Linked DNA regions of Geminicoccus roseus DSM 18922. The protein of the gene in region 1 interacts with the protein of each later gene in a pairwise test. Links are inferred from orthologs where the notes say so. Each region holds a gene or a part of one and is shown in the gene's direction. Other genes may lie near its edges. The genes, in order: GEMRO_RS0109305 and rpe.

Region 1 (9,243 bases):
TCGATCCGCTCCTGAACGCGGACCTGCTCTACGCCCTGCGCGCCATGGGCCATGGCGACGACATCGTGATCGCCGATGCGCATTTCCCCTCGGAAACCATGGCGACGCGCCGGCTGATCCGCATGGATGCCGCCAACGGTCCGCGGGTGCTGGAAGCGATCCTCTCGGTGATGCCGCTGGACGACTTCGTCCCGGACCCGGCCCTGCGCATCGAGGTGGTGGGCGACGAGCAGTCGGTGCCGGAGGTGTGCGCCGAATATGCCAGGCAGGTCGACCGAGCGACCGCCGGGGCCGTCCAGCTCGGCCAGATCGAGCGCTTCGCCTTCTACGAGCGGTCGAAGAAGGCCTTTGCCGTGGTCGCGACCGGCGAAACCCGGCTCTATGGCTGCATCCTGCTCAAGAAGGGCGTGATCCGTCCGGACAGCTGAGGAGGAATAGCATGTTCTCGCGATGCCACTGGCTGAACGAGCCTGCCGACTGGCGGGTCGACGGCGACACGCTCCGGGTGGTGACCGGCCCGAAGACCGATTTCTGGCGCGAGACCTATTACGGCTTCACCCGCGACAGCGGCCATTTCTTCGGCGAGCGCGTGGAGGGCGACTTCACCGCGGAGATCCGGGTCCGGGCCCGCTACGAGACCCTGTACGATCAGGCCGGGCTGATGGTGCGGGTCGACGAGGCGAACTGGGTCAAGGCAGGGATCGAGCTGTCGGACGGCCATCCGCTGCTCAGCAGCGTGCTGACCGTCGGTCGGTCGGACTGGGCGACGGGTCGCTTTGCCGGCGATCCCGGCGACTTCCGGCTGCGGGCGACGGTGGAGAAGGGCGTTCTGCGCCTGCAGGTCTCGACCGATGGCCGGACCTGGCCGCTGCTGCGCCTGGCGCCCTTCCCGGTGGCCGGTTCCTGCAGCGTCGGCCCGATGTGCTGCACGCCGGAGCGGGCCGGCCTGGAGGTCGAGTTCTCCGACTTCTCGATCGGTCCCCCGAACGGCAAGGACCTGCACGACCTTTCCTGAAAACGTGTGCCGCCCACACCGATGCATGGCAGCCATCGCTGCTTGCTGCGCTGCGGCATGAGGGTGGAATCTGGACCCGTTTTGGTTTATAGGGCCGGCCACGACTACGCGAGCAACCTGCTCGCGCCCCCCTATCACGGCCGAGCACCAGCTTCATGGATCTGCGTAACATCGCGATCATCGCGCATGTCGACCACGGCAAGACCACGCTTGTCGACAAGCTTCTCCAGCAGTCCGGACTGTTCCGCGATAACCAGCAGGTCCAGGAACGGGCCATGGATTCCAACGACCTGGAGCGCGAGCGCGGGATCACGATCCTGGCCAAGTGCACCTCGGTTGCCTGGAAGGACGTCCGGATCAACATCGTCGACACGCCTGGCCACGCCGATTTCGGCGGCGAGGTCGAGCGCATCCTGGGCATGGTCGACGGCGTGGTCCTCCTGGTCGATGCGTCGGAAGGCCCGATGCCGCAGACCAAGTTCGTGCTGGGCAAGGCGCTGCGCCTCGGCCTGCGCCCGATCGTGGTGATCAACAAGGTCGACAAGCCCGACCAGCGCGCCCACGAGGTGCACGACGAGGTATTCGACCTGTTCGCGGCGCTGGACGCCACCAACGAGCAGCTGGACTTCCCGACCGTGTTCGCCTCGGCCAAGAACGGCTGGGCCGCCAACGACCCGGATGGCCCGCGCGAGAACCTGGCCCCGCTCTACGACCTGATCGTCTCGCATGTCCGCCCGCCGCAGGTGGACCTGGAGGCGCCGTTCTCGATGCTGGCCACCACGCTGGAGGTGAACCCCTATCTGGGCCGCCTGCTCACCGGCCGCATCACGTCCGGCCGCATCAAGCCGAACACCACGATCAAGGCGATGAGCCGCACCGGCGAACTGCTGGAGCAGGCCCGCGTCACCAAGATCCTGGCGTTCCGCGGCCTGGAGCGCACCCCGGTCGAGGAGGCCGAGGCGGGCGACATCATCGCGATCGCCGGCATCCAGAAGGCGACCGTGGCCGACACGCTGTGCGACCTGGCGGTTTCCGAGCCGATCCCGGCCCAGCCGATCGACCCGTCGACCATCGCGATGACCTTCTCGGTCAACGACAGCCCCTATGCCGGCCAGGAAGGCACCAAGGTCACCTCGCGGGTGATCCTGGACCGCCTCCGCCGCGAGGCCGAGGGCAACGTTGCGATCAAGGTCACCGAGAGCGCCGGCAAGGATGCCTACGAGGTGTCGGGCCGGGGCGAGCTGCAGCTGGCCGTGCTGATCGAGCAGATGCGCCGCGAAGGCTACGAGATGTCGATCAGCCGCCCGCGCGTGCTGATGCAGGTCGACGAGGAGACCGGCCAGAAGCTCGAGCCGATCGAAGAGGTCACCATCGACGTCGACGAGGAATATTCCGGCATCGTCGTCGAGAAGCTGACCCAGCGCCGTTCCGAGCTGAAGGACATGCGCCCGGCCGGAGCCGGCAAGCAGCGCATCGTGTTTCACAGCCCATCGCGCGCCCTGATCGGCTATCTCGGCGAGTTCCTGACCGACACCCGGGGCACCGGCGTGCTCAACCGGATCTTCTTCGCCTTCGAGCCCTACAAGGGCACGATTGCGCAGCGCCACACCGGCGTGCTGATCAGCAGCGAGCTGGGCGAGGCGGTCGCCTACGCGCTGAACTACATCTCCGAGCGCGGCCCGCTGTTCGTCAATCCCGGCGAGAAGCTCTATGCCGGGATGATCATCGGCGAGCACACCCGGGAAAACGATCTCGAGGTCAACCCGATCAAGACCAAGAAGCTCACCAACATCCGCGCCGCCGGCAAGGACGACGCGATCAACCTGACGCCGCCGATCCGGATGACCCTGGAAAAGGCGATCGCCTACATCGCCGATGACGAGCTGGTCGAGGTGACGCCCAAGGCGATCCGCCTGCGCAAGCGCTACCTGGACAGCAACGAGCGCAAGCGTATGTCCCGGCAGAGCGAAGCGGCCTGAGCCGTTTCGCGGCTTTAAGACGAGGAAGGCGGGAGCAATGCCGCCTTCCTCGCCCAGGCGATCGGAGCGTCGTTTCCTGCTGATCGCAGAACCCCTCCAGGCAGCGCGTCCACTCCGCTTGGCGGTTAAATCACGCAGCTCGATATCTTTACGCCGTCCGAAGCCCTATATGTCGGGTCACAGCTCGACCTGACAGGCAGCGTCATGGACCGCAAGCTTGCCGCCATCATCGCCGGGGACGTGGTCGGCTACAGCAGGCTGATGGCCGAGGACGAGGCGGCGACCCACAGCGAGGTACGCTCGGCCTTCCGCGAGATCGTCGAGCCGATCGTGGAACGGCACCGCGGCTGGACCTTCAAGCATACCGGCGACGGGTTCCTCACCGTCTTCGCCAGCGTGAATGCCGCGCTGGAGGCGGCGATCGAGATCCAGCAGGGCTTCGCCGCCAGCCGCCTCGACCTGCGCCTCGGCCTCAACCTGGGCGATGTCATCGAGGACGACGGCGACATCTTCGGCGACGGCGTGAACGTGGCGGCCCGGCTCCAGGCCATGGCCGAGCCAGGCAGCATCTATGCGAGCGCCGCCGTGATCCGTAGCGCGGACAAGGAGCATGCCGCGCAGTTCTGCCGGATCGGACACCGCCACGCCAAGAACCTGCCCCAGGCGATCGAGGTGTTCACGCTGCGCCCCGGCGATCCCGCCATGCGCCCGGCCGGCGTGGCGGTTGTCCATGGCGGCCGTCCCTGGCTGCACGCGCGCCCGACCTTGTATGCCAGCCTCTGCGCCGGCCTGGTCCTTACCGGCGTGATGGTCGGCGACAGCCGGCCCGGCCGCATCGCCGCAGGTGACCGGCAGCAGGCATCGTCGGAGCGCCTAGCCGCCGAAACCCGCCCGACCGTCGCGGTGCTGCCCTTCGACAATCTCAGCCCGGACGCCAGCCAGACCTATTTTGCCGACGGCCTGACCGAGGACGTGATCGCCAACCTGGCTCGGAACCGGGAATTGATGGTGATCGCGCGGAACTCGACCTTCGCCCTGGCCGACGAGCCTGCGGACATCCGCGAGGTCGGCGCGCGGCTGGGCGCCGAATACGTGGTGGAAGGCAGCGCCCGCCGTTCCGGCGACCAGCTGCGGGTGGTCGCGCAGCTGATCGATGCGGGGACCGGTATCCATCTCTGGTCCCACAGCTACGACCAGCGGATCGAGGACGTGTTCGCCGTCCAGGCCGACCTCACCGCGCGGATCGTTTCCTCGCTGGTCTCCTACGTCCGGCAGTCGGAAGCGGCGGCTGCGGTCAGCCGGCCTACCGAGAACCTGCGCGCCTATGACCTGGTGCTGCAGGCACGCGGGCGCCACAAGCACGGCCCGGCTGACCGGGCCGCCCTGCTGCAGGCGCGGGCGCTCTACGAGCGGGCCATCGGGCTGGATCCGGGCTATGCGGCCGCCCATGCCTATCTGGGCCTCACCTACATCGCCGAGTCGTTCGGACGTTCTGGCGCCGCCGCGATGGAGGGCCATGAACGAGGGCTGGCCCTGGCCCGGCAGGCGATCCGCCTGGAGCCCGACCTGCCCCTGGCCTACCAGGTCCTGAGCTTCGGCCTGGCCGGCAGCGGCGCCTATGCCGACAGCATGCGCGCGGCGCAGCGTGCGGTGGACCTGAACCCGAGTGATCCCGACAGCCTGATGGCGCTGGCCAAGGCGCAGCTCCGGTTCGGTGCCTATGCCGAAGCAGTCCTCAATGCCGAGCGGGCGCGCCGGCTTCACCCGATGGCGCCGGAATACTACGCTTACATCTATGGCCAGGCGCTCTATGCGGCCGATCGGGCTGGCGAGGCGGACGAGGTGCTGGCGGAGTGCCTGCTGCGTGCGCCGCGTAATGCCGACTGCCTGAAGATCCATGCCGCCGTGCTGGTGCGGATGAACCGCCTGGACGAGGCGCGGGCAGTCATGATGCAGCTGCTGGACAGCGAGCCCGGCTTCTCGCTGGCGGCTGAGGAGGAGGGGCGGCGCTTTGGCGATTCGCCGCTGATGCAGCGCTTCCTGGCCGATCTCGACCAGGCCGAGGCGCCTCCCTCCGCGGCGTGAGCGGCGCTGCTCCGCCCCGCCCTGAAGCGGATCTCCACCCTCCCACCGGAACAGGCAGCGAGGCTGCCCTGGTGCCGACCAGGCTCGACCGGACGAGCGGGCAGGCCTGGCTGATCCCCCAGCATCGGTCGCCGGTTGACACCGATCGCGCCTGCACCCAAAAGTCATCAGACGTCTGATGAGTTGAGGTGCTGAGCTTGCTTGCTGCCGACCTGCCTCCCCCTGCGGCCTCCACGGCGGTCCATCGCGCGCGCCAAGCGGTGGCAGCCTTGATCGGCGAAGGCGGTCTGCGGCCGGGCGGTCGTCTCCCCTCGGAAGCCGAACTCGGTCCCCGGCTCGGCGTCTCGCGGGCGACGCTGCGCGAGGCGATGAAGCTCCTGGAGCAGGACGGCCTGATCCAGACCCGCCACGGCAGCGGCCGCTACGTGACCGCCGCTGCCGCGCTCCGGGTCGAGCGGCCGATCACCACCTATGAAAGCATCAGCCAGATGCTGCGCCGGCAGGGCTGGGAGCCGCGCGTGGACTTGCTGGAGGTCGAGGTCGAGGCAGCCTCGGCGGAGGTCGCCCAGGCCCTGCAGCTTCCCTCCGAAGCCCCGGTCGTCCGGATCGAGCGCCTGTACCGGCACGACGACAAGCCGCTGGTGTTCTGCGTGGATCAGGTGCCGGCCGACCTGCTGCCCGGCCTGCCGGCGCCGGGCGACCTCGCCGCCTCACTCAACGACCTGCTGGAGCGCCATGGCTGCCGACCGCGCATGTCGACCGCGACGGTCTCGGCGACCGTGCTGCCCAAGGCCCTGGCGCAGCGCTACCGGCTGGCCGGGCTCGATCCCTGGCTGCTGGTCACCGAGACCTGCCTGGCCGACGACGGCCGCCCGGTCATGCACGCCCGCGACCATCACCGCGGCGACATCTTCTCCTTCAACTTCTCTCGCCGGTGAACGGCGAGGGCCATTTCTCCCGACGCTAATCGGAGTTCCAGGACGTGGAAGAACTCGCCACCTACGTGGCCAAGGCCAAGCAGTCGCTCTACTTCAGCGGTGCCGTGATCGAGCGCGATCTTAGCGGCTTCCTGAAGGACCATGGTGCCGCTGCGACGGCGATCGGCAAGGACCTCGCCGGCAAGATCGACGGCATCGCCCTGATCGGCAGCGGCGGCTCCTGGGCCACCCTGCAGACCGCGAAATACGCGCTCGACGGCGTCCTGGACATCCCGGTCGAGTGCTATTTCAGCTTCGACCTGCTCTGGCGCCAGCCCCGCCGGATCGGGCCGAACATGCTCTACGTGTTCGCCAGCTATTCCGGCGAGACCGACGACGTCGTCCGGGCGCTGCGCTTCGCCAAGTCCAAGGGTGCCCGCACGCTCGGGATCGTCGGCAAGGCCGGCAGCACGATCGACCGGGAATGCGACTTCTCGATCGTCTACGGCAACGGCGCGATCTTCGAGATCCCGGTGGCCGCCCTGGTCCTCCTGGCCCAGGGCCTGCAGCCCGGCTCGGTCGACGAGCTGGCCGCCGCCCTGCCGGCCGTCCCCACCGCGCTCGGCAAGGTGCTGGCGGGTGCCGACGCGCGCGCCGAGGCCGATGCCCGCCGCTTCCTGTCGGCCACCAGCATGATGGTGATGGGCGCGGGCCCGCACAGCCCGCTCGCCTACAAGGTGGCGCTGACCGTGGTGATGGAGAACATCCGCATCAACGGCACCTATTGCGACGCCGCCGAGTTCCGCCACGGTCCCGCGGAGGCGTTCGAGCGCCTCAAGCCCGACATGATGTTCTTCCTGGGCACCGACCAGTCGCGCGAGACCACCGAGATGGTGCTGGGCTTCTGCGAGAAGCAGGGTGCGCGCACCCTGGTCTACGATGCCCGGGACTATGGCGACGTCCATCCGCTGCTGGCGCCGCTGGTCACCAACAGCCTGACCCAGTACTTCACCGTCTACTCGGCGATCCTGCGCGGCATCACCGACCTCGACCCGCGCGTGTTCATGGGCCACGGCGTGCTCAACGCCGCCGGCGCCTCCTGGCCGTGAGCGGCCTCGCCCCGGGCGACGGCCAGGGCGGTCTGGTCGCCACCCTGGGCGACAACTGCATCGACCGGTTCGAGCCGCCGATGGACCACTCGCTGGTCGGCGGCAATGCGGTCAACGTGGCGGTCCAGCTGGCGAGGCTGGGCCGTCCGGCCGCCTATTTCGGCGCGGTGGGCGACGACGCGGCGGGCCGCCGCACGATCGCGGCTTTGGCAGGCCAAGGCGTGGCCACCGGCCACGTCCAGGTCCTGGACGCGCCCACTGCCTATACCGTCATCGAGGTGGATGCGCAGGGTGAGCGCCGCATCGGCTTCGAGGAGTTCGGCGCCTGTGCCCTCTACCGGCCAGGCGAGGCCGATCTCCTGGCTCTCTCCAAGGTCCGCCATGTCCATGTCGGCTGGCTTCCGGAGGCTAGGCACTGGGGCGAGCGGCTGGCCGCCATGGGCGTTTCGGTGTCGCAGGACCTGGCGGTCAACCGCAGCATCGGCCCGCTCGAGATAGCCTTCGATTCCGCCGGCGAGGACCGGGAGCGCGCCCGGCAACTGCTGGACGAGGCGCTGGCCGCCGGTGCCAGGCTCGCGGTGGTGACCATGGGGGCTATGGGTGCGATCGCCGGTGCCGGTCGCCGGATCTGGGCGGTCGAGGCCAGTCCGATCGACCCCGTCGACACCACCGGTGCGGGGGACAGCTTCATCGCGGGCTTCCTCCATGCGCGTCTTCAGGGCAAACCGGTGGAAGACAGCCTTGCCGCCGGGCGGGACGCAGCGGCCAGAACCTGCCTGCACCCCGGCGGCTTCCCGCAGCCGCTTGAAAGGCTCTGACCGCACCATGTTGATCGGAATCGAGGACGTCCGCGCCGCCGCCGCCACGCTGGACGGCAAGGTTCGCCGCACGCCGATGATGCGTGCCGACCAGTTCCTGAACCCGCCGGCCGATGCGTCGATGTGGCTGAAGCTGGAATGCCTGCAGGCCACCGGCTCCTTCAAGGCGCGCGGCGCCACCAACCGGCTGCTGCGGACCCCGCCCGAGAAGCTGAAGAACGGGATCGTTACCGCGTCCGGGGGCAATCACGGCCTGGCGGTGGCGCGGGCCGGCCATCTGGCGGGCGTGCGCACCACCGTGTTCCTCCCGGAGACCTCCTCCCCGGCCAAGCGCGCCAAGATCGCCGCCTGGGGCGCGGATGCCCGGGTGGTCGGGCCGCAATGGGACCAGTCCAATGTCGCGGCGCTGGCCTTCGCCGAGGAAACCGGCGGCACCTATTTCCATCCGTTCGGCGACAAGGACGTGGTCGCCGGCCAGGGCACCGTCGCCCTGGAGGTGCTGGAGGAGCATCCCGACACCAACGTGTTCCTGATCGCGATTGGCGGCGGCGGCCTGATCGCCGGCATGTCGACCGCGATCCGCGCGCTCAAGCCCGATGCCCGCATCATCGGCATCGAGCCCACCGGCTCGCCGACCCTGCATGCCAGCCTCGCCGCCGGCCATGTCGTGACCCTGCCGGCGGTCACCACCACCATCCCGACCATGGGTTGCGGCCGGACCATCGACCCGATCTACGAGATTGCCGCCCGCAACGTCGACGAGGTCGTCCTGCTGGAGGACGAGCAGATGGCGGAAGCGGCGAGGTGGCTCTGGTTCGAGTTTGGCCTGGCCGCCGATTGCAGCGGTGCCGCCGCCGCCGCGGCCCTGCGCACCGGCAAGGTCCAGGTGGACCGGGGCGACAAGGTCTGTGTCCTGGTCTGTGGCTCCGGCACCGACGGGATCGGCTGAGCCGGCTAGCCGGCGTCGCCCGCGCGGTCCTGCACCTGGAACAGCGGGACCGCGAGGGGAAATCCCTTGAGCTGGCTAGGGCCGAGCTCGATCCAGCCCCCGTGGTTCTGGCAGGCTTGCCGCACCTCGGCGGAGGCGACGATGGCTCCCGCCTCGGCGGCCCCGCAGATCCTGGCCGCCATCTGCACGGTGGTGCCGAACAGGTCGCGGCTGTCCTCGATCGGCTCCCCGGCGTGAAGGCCGATTCGCACCTGGATGGGCTGGGCGCTCGACCGGTTGAACGCGGCGAAGGAGCGCTGGATCTCGCAGGCGCAGGCGATTGCGGCATCGACCTCGAAGAACGAGGCCATGATGCCGTCGCCGGTATGCTT
Region 2 (9,120 bases), 750 kb from region 1 along the record:
GGTGCCGAGCGCGATGGTGTCGCGCGAGAACAGCGACAGCTCCATGCCCGGATAGCCCTGGGTGACCCCGTCGCACATCGCCGGCACCCCGCCGGCCACCTGCGCCACCCCGCCGGCCTCGCGCACCGCCTGCTTGATCAGCTGCGGATAGGTTTCATAGGGCTGATGCGCGCTCAGCATGTCGTTGTAGGCGGTGATGATCCCGATCGAGAGGGCGCCCTCGCCCTCCAGCCCGGCCTTGTCGTTCGGCCCGCATGCAGCGATGGCGTGGGCGATGTTGGCGCAGCCGAGCTTGTGGCGGCGGGGCGCCCGCTCGCCCAGGCGCCGGACCTGGTCCAGGTAGCGGGTGCGGACCGGCGCGGAGCGCTCGCGGATCCGCTGGGTGACCGCCTCGACAGTGACGTGGAGAGGAGCGGTCATGCGCGAAACTCCATGGTTCAGCCTGCGATATGCACCTCGGCATGGGCATGCCGGAGCGCGGCACGGATCGGCATCTCGGTGAGGGGTCCCGGCTGCATCGCACGCTCCAGCGTGCGGAGCTTGCCGGCACCTTCCAGGGGGAGGAGGACCAGCCCGGCCCGGGCCACCACCGGCAGGGTCAGGGTCAGCCGCTCGGGCACGGCGGCGGCGCTGGACGCGACCATCGGCAGGACCAGCCGCTTGCCGTCCAGGTCGAGCGCCTCGCCCAGCCGGTCGCCGTCGGGAAACCAGGAAGCGGTATGCCCATCCTCGCCCATGCCCAGCACGATGACGTCGAAAGGTTGCGGCAGCGTGGCAAGCGCCTGGTCGGCCGCGTCGGCGGCGGCGTCCAGGGAGGCGGCGTCGCCACGCTGGCCGATGAAGGCCGCGGCGGCCGCCTCGCGCTGCAGGAGGTGGCGGCGCACCAGCGCTTCGTTGCTGTCGGCATGGTCGGTCGGCAGGAGCCGCTCGTCGACCAGGGTGACGGTGACCCGGTCCCAGGGCAGCTCCAGGGCGGCCAGCGCCTCGAAGATCGGCACGGGGCTCTTGCCGCCGGAAACGGCCAGCACCGCCTGGCCGCGCCCGGCGACCCCGGCGCGCAGGGCGGCGCCGATCCGCGCCACCACGGCTTCGTGCAGCGCCTTGCTGTCGGCATGGCGGATCGGCTGGGCGGTCATGTGCCGGGCTCCACCCAGCGGCGGCCGTCATGGACCATGAGCGCCACCGCGCCGGAGGGCCCCCAGGAGCCGGCGCCATAGTTCTCCGGCCCCTCGTCGGACTGCTTCCAGCCGTCCAGGATCGGTTCGCACCAGGTCCAGGCCGCCTCGACCTCGTCCTTGCGCATGAACAGGGTCTGGTTGCCGCGCACCACGTCCATCAGCAGCCGCTCATAGGCGTCGGGGAAGCGCACCTTGAAGGTCTCGCTGAACGAGAGGTTGAGCGGCGTGGTCTTCAGCCGCATCCCGCCCGGGCCCGGGTCCTTGCTCATCAAATAGAGCCGCACGCCCTCGTCGGGCTGCAGGCGGATCACCAGCCGGTTGGGGCGGACCTCGCCGGCGTCGCGCTCGAAGATCGAGTGCGGGATCGGGCGCATCTGCACGACGATCTCGGAGGCGCGCTGCGCGAGGCGCTTGCCGGTGCGCAGGTAAAACGGCACGCCCGACCAGCGCCAGGTCTCCACCTCGGCCTTGATCGCGACGAAGGTCTCGGTCTCGCTGCGATGGCCGAGCTCGTCGAGATATCCCGGCACCGCCTTGCCGTCGATGGCGCCCGGCGCGTACTGGCCGCGCACGGTGACCTGCTCGACGCGCCCGGGCCGGATCGGCTTCAGGGCGCTCAGCACCTTCAGCTTCTCGTCGCGCAGCGAATTGGCGTCCATCGCCGAGGGCGGCTCCATCGCCACCAGGCACAAGAGCTGCAGCATGTGGTTCTGGACCATGTCGCGCAGAGCACCGCTATGGTCGTAATAGTCGGCGCGATTGCCGACCCCCACCGTCTCCGCGACGGTGATCTGGACATGGTCGATGGCGGCGCGGTTCCAGATCGGCTCGAACAGCGCGTTGGCGAAGCGCAGCGCCATCAGGTTCTGGACAGTCTCCTTGCCCAGATAGTGGTCGATGCGGAAGATCTGCCGCTCCTCGAACACCGCGCCCACCGCCTCGTTGACCGCCTTGGCCGAGGCCAGGTCCTTGCCGATCGGCTTCTCGATCACCACCCGGGTCTGCGGGGTGACTAGGCCCTGGTCGCCGAGCTTGGCGCAGACCGGGCCGAACAGCTCGGGCGAGGTGGCAAGGTAGAACACCCGGATCCGGTCGGCGCAGCAGGCCAGGAAGGAGCACAGGTCCGGCCAGCCCTTGGAGCCGGTGGCGTCGAGCGAGATGTAGCTGAGGCGGCCGAGGAAGCGTTCCACGTCCTCAGGGACCAGATCGTCGGCATTGACGTGGTCGTTCAGCGCGCCCCGCACCAGCTCGCGGAACTCGTCGTCGCTCATCTCGCGGCGGGAAAGACCGCAGACCCTCGCCTCGGAGGGCATCTGGCGGTCGCGGCAGCGCTGGTAGAGACCGGGCAGCAGCTTGCGCAGCGCCAGGTCGCCCGTGCCCCCGAACACCACGAGGTCGAAGGTCTGGACCGGAATGATCTGAGCCGTCACGTGTCGTCGCTTTCCGTACAGGACCGGACAAGTCGCCCGAGGTGGCGGACCTCCACCGGTCCGTCAATATCGTCCGAACCGCTTGGGGGAGGAGTTCGCCACCCGGGCAGGGTTCCAGCAATTCGCACGCCAGCGGCTGGCAGGCCCACTCCCGGTTACCACTCTGCCGCCGGCAGCGCCATGGACACCGCAGGCGCGCTCGCGGCAACCCTGCCCTGGCCGGCCTGTTCCTGGCCAGGGCCGCCCGACTTGACCAGTTTCCCCCGGGGATGCCCAGATGGTGGGCACGGCGCCGCGGCGGCCCGGCGACCGTCCGGCCCGCCCGGCGCAGGCCGTGGAGAACGGACGATGGTCGGAAGGCCTGGCGAGGATCGCGGCGCAGGCATCGCCGCGATCGAGACTGGAGGATGCGAGGTGGGTTCGGCATGAGGGACGAGATTCTGATCGCGCCGTCGATCCTGGCCGCGGACTATGCGCGGCTGGGCGAGGAGGTGAAGGCGGTCGAGGGGGCGGGTGCGGACTGGCTGCACCTGGACGTCATGGACGGCCATTTCGTGCCGAACCTGAGCTTTGGCGCCGATGTGATCGGGGCGCTGCGCAAGCATTCGCGGCTGCTGTTCGACGCCCATCTGATGTGCGCCCCGGTCGACCAGTGGATCGAGCCGGTGGCCAAGGCGGGTGCCGACCGGATCACGGTCCATGCCGAGGCCGGGCCGCATCTGGACCGCTCGCTCGGCGCGATCACCGCGCTCGGCAAGGGAGCGGGCGTGGCCCTGAACCCGGCCACCCCGGTCGGCGTGCTGGAGCATGTCCTGGACCATCTGGACCTGGTCCTGATCCTCAGCGTCAACCCGGGCTTCGGCGGGCAGAAGTTCATCCCCTATGCCGCCGACAAGATCCGCCAGGTGCGGGCGCTGGTCGGCGGGCGGCCGATCCGGATCGAGGTGGATGGCGGCATCGATCCGCAGACGGCGCCCAAGGCGATCGCCGCCGGCGCGGACGTCCTGGTCGCCGGCTCGTCGATCTTCCGTGCGCCCGACTATGCTAAGGCGATCGCCGCCCTTCGCCCGGCCGCCTGACATGGGCGCCTTTCCTTCAGGCACGAACATCGTCGTCACCTTGGACGTCTAGCACGTCCGGACTCCTCACCAGCCCGGAGCCTCAGCCTTGGCGAATGCCCTGCCACCGAGCGGAAACCCGGCGGTCGACTATCTGATCGACGCCACCCAGCGCACGATCCTGTTCTTCGACACGCTCCGCGAGCGCAGCAGGGAGTACCAGGAGCACATGGCGAAGAAGGCGCCGCATGTGCTCCATTTCCCGTTCGAGCCGGTCCGGGACGGGCGCCGGCTGGAGCGCCCGGTCAATTACGGCCTGATCCGGATCCTGCCGGCCGCGGCCACGCCCACCGACCCGCAGAAGCGGCCGATCGTGGTGATCGACCCGCGGGCCGGGCACGGGCCGGGCATTGGCGGCTTCAAGCCGGACAGCGAGATCGGCGTGGCGCTGGCCTCGGGCCATCCCTGCTACTTCGTCGGCTTCCTGACCGAGCCCGTGGAGGGGCAGACCGTCCTGGACGTGGTCGACGCGCTGGCGGCGTTCGTGGCCGAGGTGGCCGGGCGACACCCGGACGCCGAGGGCGCGCCCCTGGTGATCGGCAACTGCCAGGCCGGCTGGGCCGTGGCGATGGCGGCCGCGGCCCGGCCGGCGGCGTTCGGGCCGCTGCTCCTGGCAGGCGCGCCCTTGGCCTACTGGCAGGGAACCCACGGCCACGCGCCGATGCGCTATACGGGCGGGCTGGCGGGGGGCACCTGGCTCACCGCGATGGCCGGCGACCTGGGTGCCGGCACGTTCGACGGCGGCTGGCTGGTGTCCAACTTCGAGAACATGAACCCGGCCAACACCTTCTGGACCAAGCAGTACCGGCTCTGGTCGCGGATCGACACCGAGGCGCCCCGCTACCTCGAGTTCGAGCGCTGGTGGGGCGGCCATGCGCTCCTGGGTGCCCAGGAGATGCAGTGGATCGCCGACGAGCTGTTCGTCGGCAACCGCCTGGTCTCGGGCGGGATCCGCGCCAACGACGGGACCCGGATCGACCTGCGCAACGTGAAGGGGCCGATCGTGGTGTTCTGCTCGAAGGGCGACGACATCACGCCGCCGCCGCAGGCGCTCGGCTGGATCCTGGAACTGTACCGGGATGTCGACGATATCCGCGCCCACGACCAGACCATCGTCTACAGCGTGCACGACGAGACCGGCCATCTCGGCATCTTCGTGTCCGGCGCGGTCGCCAAGAAGGAGCACCGCGAGTTCACCTCCAACATCGACCTGATCGACGTGCTGCCGCCCGGCCTGTTCGAGGCGGTGCTGACCCGGGCCGGCCCGGACACCCCGAACGCCCATCTGGTCGCCGGCGAGTGGGTCCTCCATTTCGAGCCGCGCACGCTCGACGACATCCGGGCGCTCGGCTGCAACGACGAGGAGGACGACCGCCGCTTCGCCGCGGTGTCCCGCCTTTCCGACATCAATCTCGGCCTGTACCGCACCTTTCTGCAGCCCTGGATCCGCGCGGCGGTGACGCCGGAGATGGCCCAAACGATGCGACGGCTGCAGCCGGCGCGGCTGCCCTACGAGATGTTCGGCCAGAAGAACGATGCCTTCGAGGCGCTGCAGGACCTGGCCAAGCTGGTGCGTGCGCACCGGCGGCCGGCGCCGCCGGACAACCCGTTCCTCCAGGCGCAGCAGCTGTTCTCCGACATGATGGTGGCGGCTTTGGAGAACTGGCGCGAGACGCGCGACGGCGCCGTCGAGCAGGCCTTTCTCGGCATCTATGGCCAGCCCTTCCTGCAGGCGCTCCTGGGCCTGCGCGCCAGCGACGAGCCGCCCCGGGCGAGGCCTGGCGATGCGCCCGAGCATCGCGCGTTCGTGCAGGCGCAGGAGGAGGCGCTGCGCGGCAGGATCGGGCAGGGTACGCCCGCCGATGCGCTGATCCGCGCCCTGGCCTGGGTGATCACCCCGGGCGGCAGGGTCGACGAGCGGACCTTCGCCGCCCTGAAGATCCTGCGCGAGGAGCATCCGCACTGCCACGACGCCACCCTGGCTGCCTTCAAGGCGCGGGTGCGCGAGCAGACCGCGATCCTGCGCCAGGACGACGACGCCGCCATCGAGGCGCTGCCCGCCCTGCTGCCGGACGAGGCGCGAGCTGGTTTCGTCCCGATGCTGCGCCACCTCGCGGAAGCGGCCGGCCCGCCTGTCCCGGCCTCGGCCGAGCGGCTGGCAAGGATCGAGAAGCTTCTGGACGGCTCGGGCCAACAGCCTGTCCCGGCCGCGCCCCCGTCACCTCCCGCACCCCCAGCGGCGGAGCCGTCGGCGGCGCTGCCGCGTCGTGTCGCTCCCCGCACGCGCCGGCCGCGCGCCAGGAAAGGACCGGCCTGACATGAGCGACGCGCTGCTCGTCCTGAACACCGGCTCGTCGAGCATCAAGTTCCAGGTCTTCCGGCTGCACGACGACCGGCTGGAGCGCCAGCTCAAGGGGCTGCTCGACGGCATCCGCGTCCATCCGCACCTGCAGGTGAAGGATGCCGCCGGCGCCGTCCGGGTCGACCGGGACCTGGGCGATCATGTCGACGATGTCGGGGCTGCGGTGGAGCAGGTCCTGGACGTCCTGGAGGACGAACTGGCGGACGGCGGGCTGGCGGCAGTCGGGCACCGGATCGTTCATGGCGGCCAGCACTTCACCGGGCCTGCCCGGATCGACAAGGAGACGCTTGCCGGCATCGAGGCCCTGGTGCCGCTCGCCCCGCTGCACCAGCCCAACAGCATCGCGCCGATCCGCACCATCATGAAGCGGCGGCCGGGCCTGCCGCAGGTCGCTTCCTTCGACACCGTGTTCCACCACGGCCATGACGAGCTGGTGGACCGGTTCGCCATCCCGGCCGAGCTCGATGAGCAGGGTATCCGCCGCTACGGCTTCCACGGCCTGTCCTACGCCTTCATCGCCGAGCGCCTGCGCGCGGTCGCCCCGGACCTGGCCGGCAAGCGGGTGGTGGTCGCCCACCTGGGCAGCGGCGCCTCCTTGTGCGCGTTGCAGGGAGGCCGCTCGATCGAGACGACCATGGGCTTCACCGCCCTTGACGGGTTGCCGATGGGGACCCGGCCTGGCCGGCTCGACCCGGGCGTGCCCCTCTACCTGATGCAGCAGGGCTGGGACGCCGGGCGCCTGGAACAGATGCTCTACCACGAATGCGGCCTGCTCGGCCTGTCCGGCATCTCCAACGACGTGCGCGACCTGAAGAAGAGCGCCGACCCGCGCGGTCAGTTCGCGCTGGACTATTTCGCCCACCGGATCGCCCAGGAAACCGCCATGCTGGCGACCACCATGGGCGGGATCGACGGCTTCGTGTTCACCGCCGGGATCGGCGAGCGCTCTGCCTCGGTGCGGGCCAATGTCGCTCGCCGTCTCGCCTGGCTCGGCATGAAGCTCGATCCCGACGCCAATCAGGCGGACGCGGCCCTAGTCTCCGCGCCGGATAGCCGGATCGCCGTCCATGTCATCCCGACCGACGAGGAGGCGATGATCGCCCGGGACACCCTGGCCGCCCTGGACCTGCCGCAGCGCGCCGTCGCCTAAACCGCCTGGCTCAGAGCGCGCGGCGCGCCAGGAGCGCGGTGCCGTAGGCCGCCTGCTCGCTGGCCGGCTCCAGCATCGGCACGCCCAGCATCTGCGCCCGGATCGCCGTCCAGGCGGCATTGGCGGCGCCGCCGCCTACCGTGCGCACCGAGCGCAGGGCGGGTGCGCCCAGTTTGGACAGGCGGCCATAGGCCTGGCGCTCGACCTTCGCGATGCCTTCCAGGAGACCCTGGAAGAACCGGCCGTCTTCCGGCGGGCGCGGCTCATGCCGGGACTCCATCGCGGCGTCGGCCACAGGGAAGCGCTCGCCGCGCGCAGCCAGCGGCCAGTAGTCCAGCCCGGTCGGCTTCGCCGGCTCCAGGCCGGCTTCCAGCTCGCGCATCCGCTCCGCCGTGAAGAAGCGCAGCAAAGCGGCGCCGCCGGTATTGGAAGCGCCGCCGGCCAGCCACATGCCGAGCAGCCGGTGGCTGTACACCCCGGCCCCCGGGTCGAACACCGGCCGGTCGGAGAGCAGCTTCAGGGTCAGCGTGGTGCCGAGCGCCGTGACGCCGTCGCCCGGCTGGTCGGCGCCGGTGGCGAGAAAGGAAGCGCAGCCATCGGTGGTTCCGGCCACGACCACCGCGCCCTTGGCGAAGCCCAGCTCCCGCCGCGCCTCGCCGACCACCGTCCCCGGCTCCAGCACCTCCGGCAGGAGCCGGCGCTCGATGCCGAACCCATCCAGCCAAGCGGGCCAGGTCCGCGCCACCGGGTCCCAGCCGGACTTCAGGGCATTGTTGTCGTCGGAGACGCCGAAGCGTCCGGTGAGCCGGCCGACCACCCAGTCGGCCTGGTGCAGCGCCAGCGCCGCGTCGGGATGCTGCTTCTGCAGGTCCAACAGGCGCGCCGCCGGCGAGGAGGCGCCATGCGCGGCGCTCTCCGCCGGCGCCAGGGCGCGGATCTGCCCGGCATGGGCGGCGCTGCCGGCATCGTCGTAGCGGCGCGCGGCGCCCAGCGGGGTGCCGTCCTGGCCGCACAGGAGCAGCGTACCCGACGTGCCGTCGACGGCGATGGCGCCGATCCGGTCGCGCGGCATCGCGGCCAGGCAGGTCTCGACCGCCTGCCACCAGTCGGGCGCAGCGGTGCGGATCATGCCGTCGGTCCGGTCCGGCTTCGGGAGCGCCGCCTTTGCCTCCGCGACGACCTTGCCATCCGCCTCGATCGCGATGGCCCGGACACCGGAACTGCCGATGTCGATGCCGAGCGCCAGCCGGGTCATGCTGCTTCCCGTTCGTCTGCAAGGGCGCCTGGCCGGCTCTCGAACCATGCCCGGAAGGCGCGGCTCTCGTCTTCGGTCAGGTGCAGGTAGTGCTTGGTGCGCCGGGTGAGGATGTCGTCGGCCGAGCGCGCCCATTCATGCGCGACCAGATAGTCGACCTCGCGCTCGTAGAGGTTGCCGCCGAAATGGCGGCCGAGATCGGCCTTGCCCGTGGCTCCTTCCAGCAGCCGCACCGCCCTGGTGCCGTAGAGGCGGGCATAGTGGCGGGCGAGGTCGGTGGGCAGCCAGGGCCGCTCGGCGGAAAAGCGCTCCAGCCAGCGGTCGAAGTCGGCGTCCGGCATGTCGCCGCCCGGCAGCGGCGCCCGTGCCGTCCAGGTGCCGAACCTGGTGCCGAGATAGGGCTGCAGCTTGTCCAGGGCATGCTCGGCGAGCTTGCGGTAGGTCGTGATCTTGCCGCCGAAGATCGAGAGCATGGCTGCGTGCTCTTCCGAGGGCTGCGGCGGGTCGACGTCGAACACATAGTCGCGGGTGACCGCCGAGGCGTTCTTGGCGCTGTCGTCGTCATAGAGGGGCCGCACCCCGCTGAACTCGGCGACGATGTCGTCCTCGGTCAGCTTGTGCCTGAAG

The links.
Region 2: the proteins of GEMRO_RS0109305 (region 1) and rpe interact in binary tests that used the Escherichia coli proteins (3 or more experiments, as listed by UniProt). The link is inferred for Geminicoccus roseus DSM 18922 from one-to-one orthologs.

Annotation. Positions count from the first base shown.
Region 1 is NZ_KE386572.1:1,726,862-1,736,104, forward strand. Bases 6,092-9,054 are described here. They hold GEMRO_RS0109305 (PfkB family carbohydrate kinase), read left to right. Parts: upstream 6,092-7,185; coding sequence 7,186-7,923; downstream 7,924-9,054. Other genes in these bases: GEMRO_RS0109300 (SIS domain-containing protein), read left to right, coding at 6,092-7,105; GEMRO_RS0109310 (threonine ammonia-lyase), read left to right, coding at 7,931-8,872; GEMRO_RS0109315 (nickel-binding protein), read right to left, coding at 8,878-9,054. Also shown: GEMRO_RS0109275 (RbsD/FucU family protein), read left to right, coding at 1-428; GEMRO_RS0109280 (DUF1349 domain-containing protein), read left to right, coding at 440-1,015; translational GTPase TypA, read left to right, coding at 1,171-2,994; GEMRO_RS0109290 (adenylate/guanylate cyclase domain-containing protein), read left to right, coding at 3,199-5,079; GEMRO_RS0109295 (GntR family transcriptional regulator), read left to right, coding at 5,268-6,017; more of GEMRO_RS0109300, read left to right, coding at 6,062-6,091; more of GEMRO_RS0109315, read right to left, coding at 9,055-9,243. UniProt on the Escherichia coli protein: Catalyzes the ATP-dependent phosphorylation of fructoselysine to fructoselysine 6-phosphate. Functions in a fructoselysine degradation pathway that allows E.coli to grow on fructoselysine or psicoselysine.
Region 2 is NZ_KE386572.1:973,774-982,893, reverse strand. Bases 2,021-4,860 are described here. They hold rpe (ribulose-phosphate 3-epimerase), read left to right. Parts: upstream 2,021-3,033; coding sequence 3,034-3,687; downstream 3,688-4,860. Other genes in these bases: GEMRO_RS27895 (DUF3141 domain-containing protein), read left to right, coding at 3,776-4,860; zwf (glucose-6-phosphate dehydrogenase), read right to left, coding at 2,021-2,608. Outside these bases: edd (phosphogluconate dehydratase), read right to left, coding at 1-420; pgl (6-phosphogluconolactonase), read right to left, coding at 438-1,136; more of zwf, read right to left, coding at 1,133-2,020; more of GEMRO_RS27895, read left to right, coding at 4,861-6,043; GEMRO_RS0105905 (acetate/propionate family kinase), read left to right, coding at 6,045-7,238; GEMRO_RS0105900 (FGGY-family carbohydrate kinase), read right to left, coding at 7,249-8,493; GEMRO_RS0105895 (glycerol-3-phosphate dehydrogenase), read right to left, coding at 8,490-9,120. UniProt on the Escherichia coli protein: Catalyzes the reversible epimerization of D-ribulose 5-phosphate to D-xylulose 5-phosphate.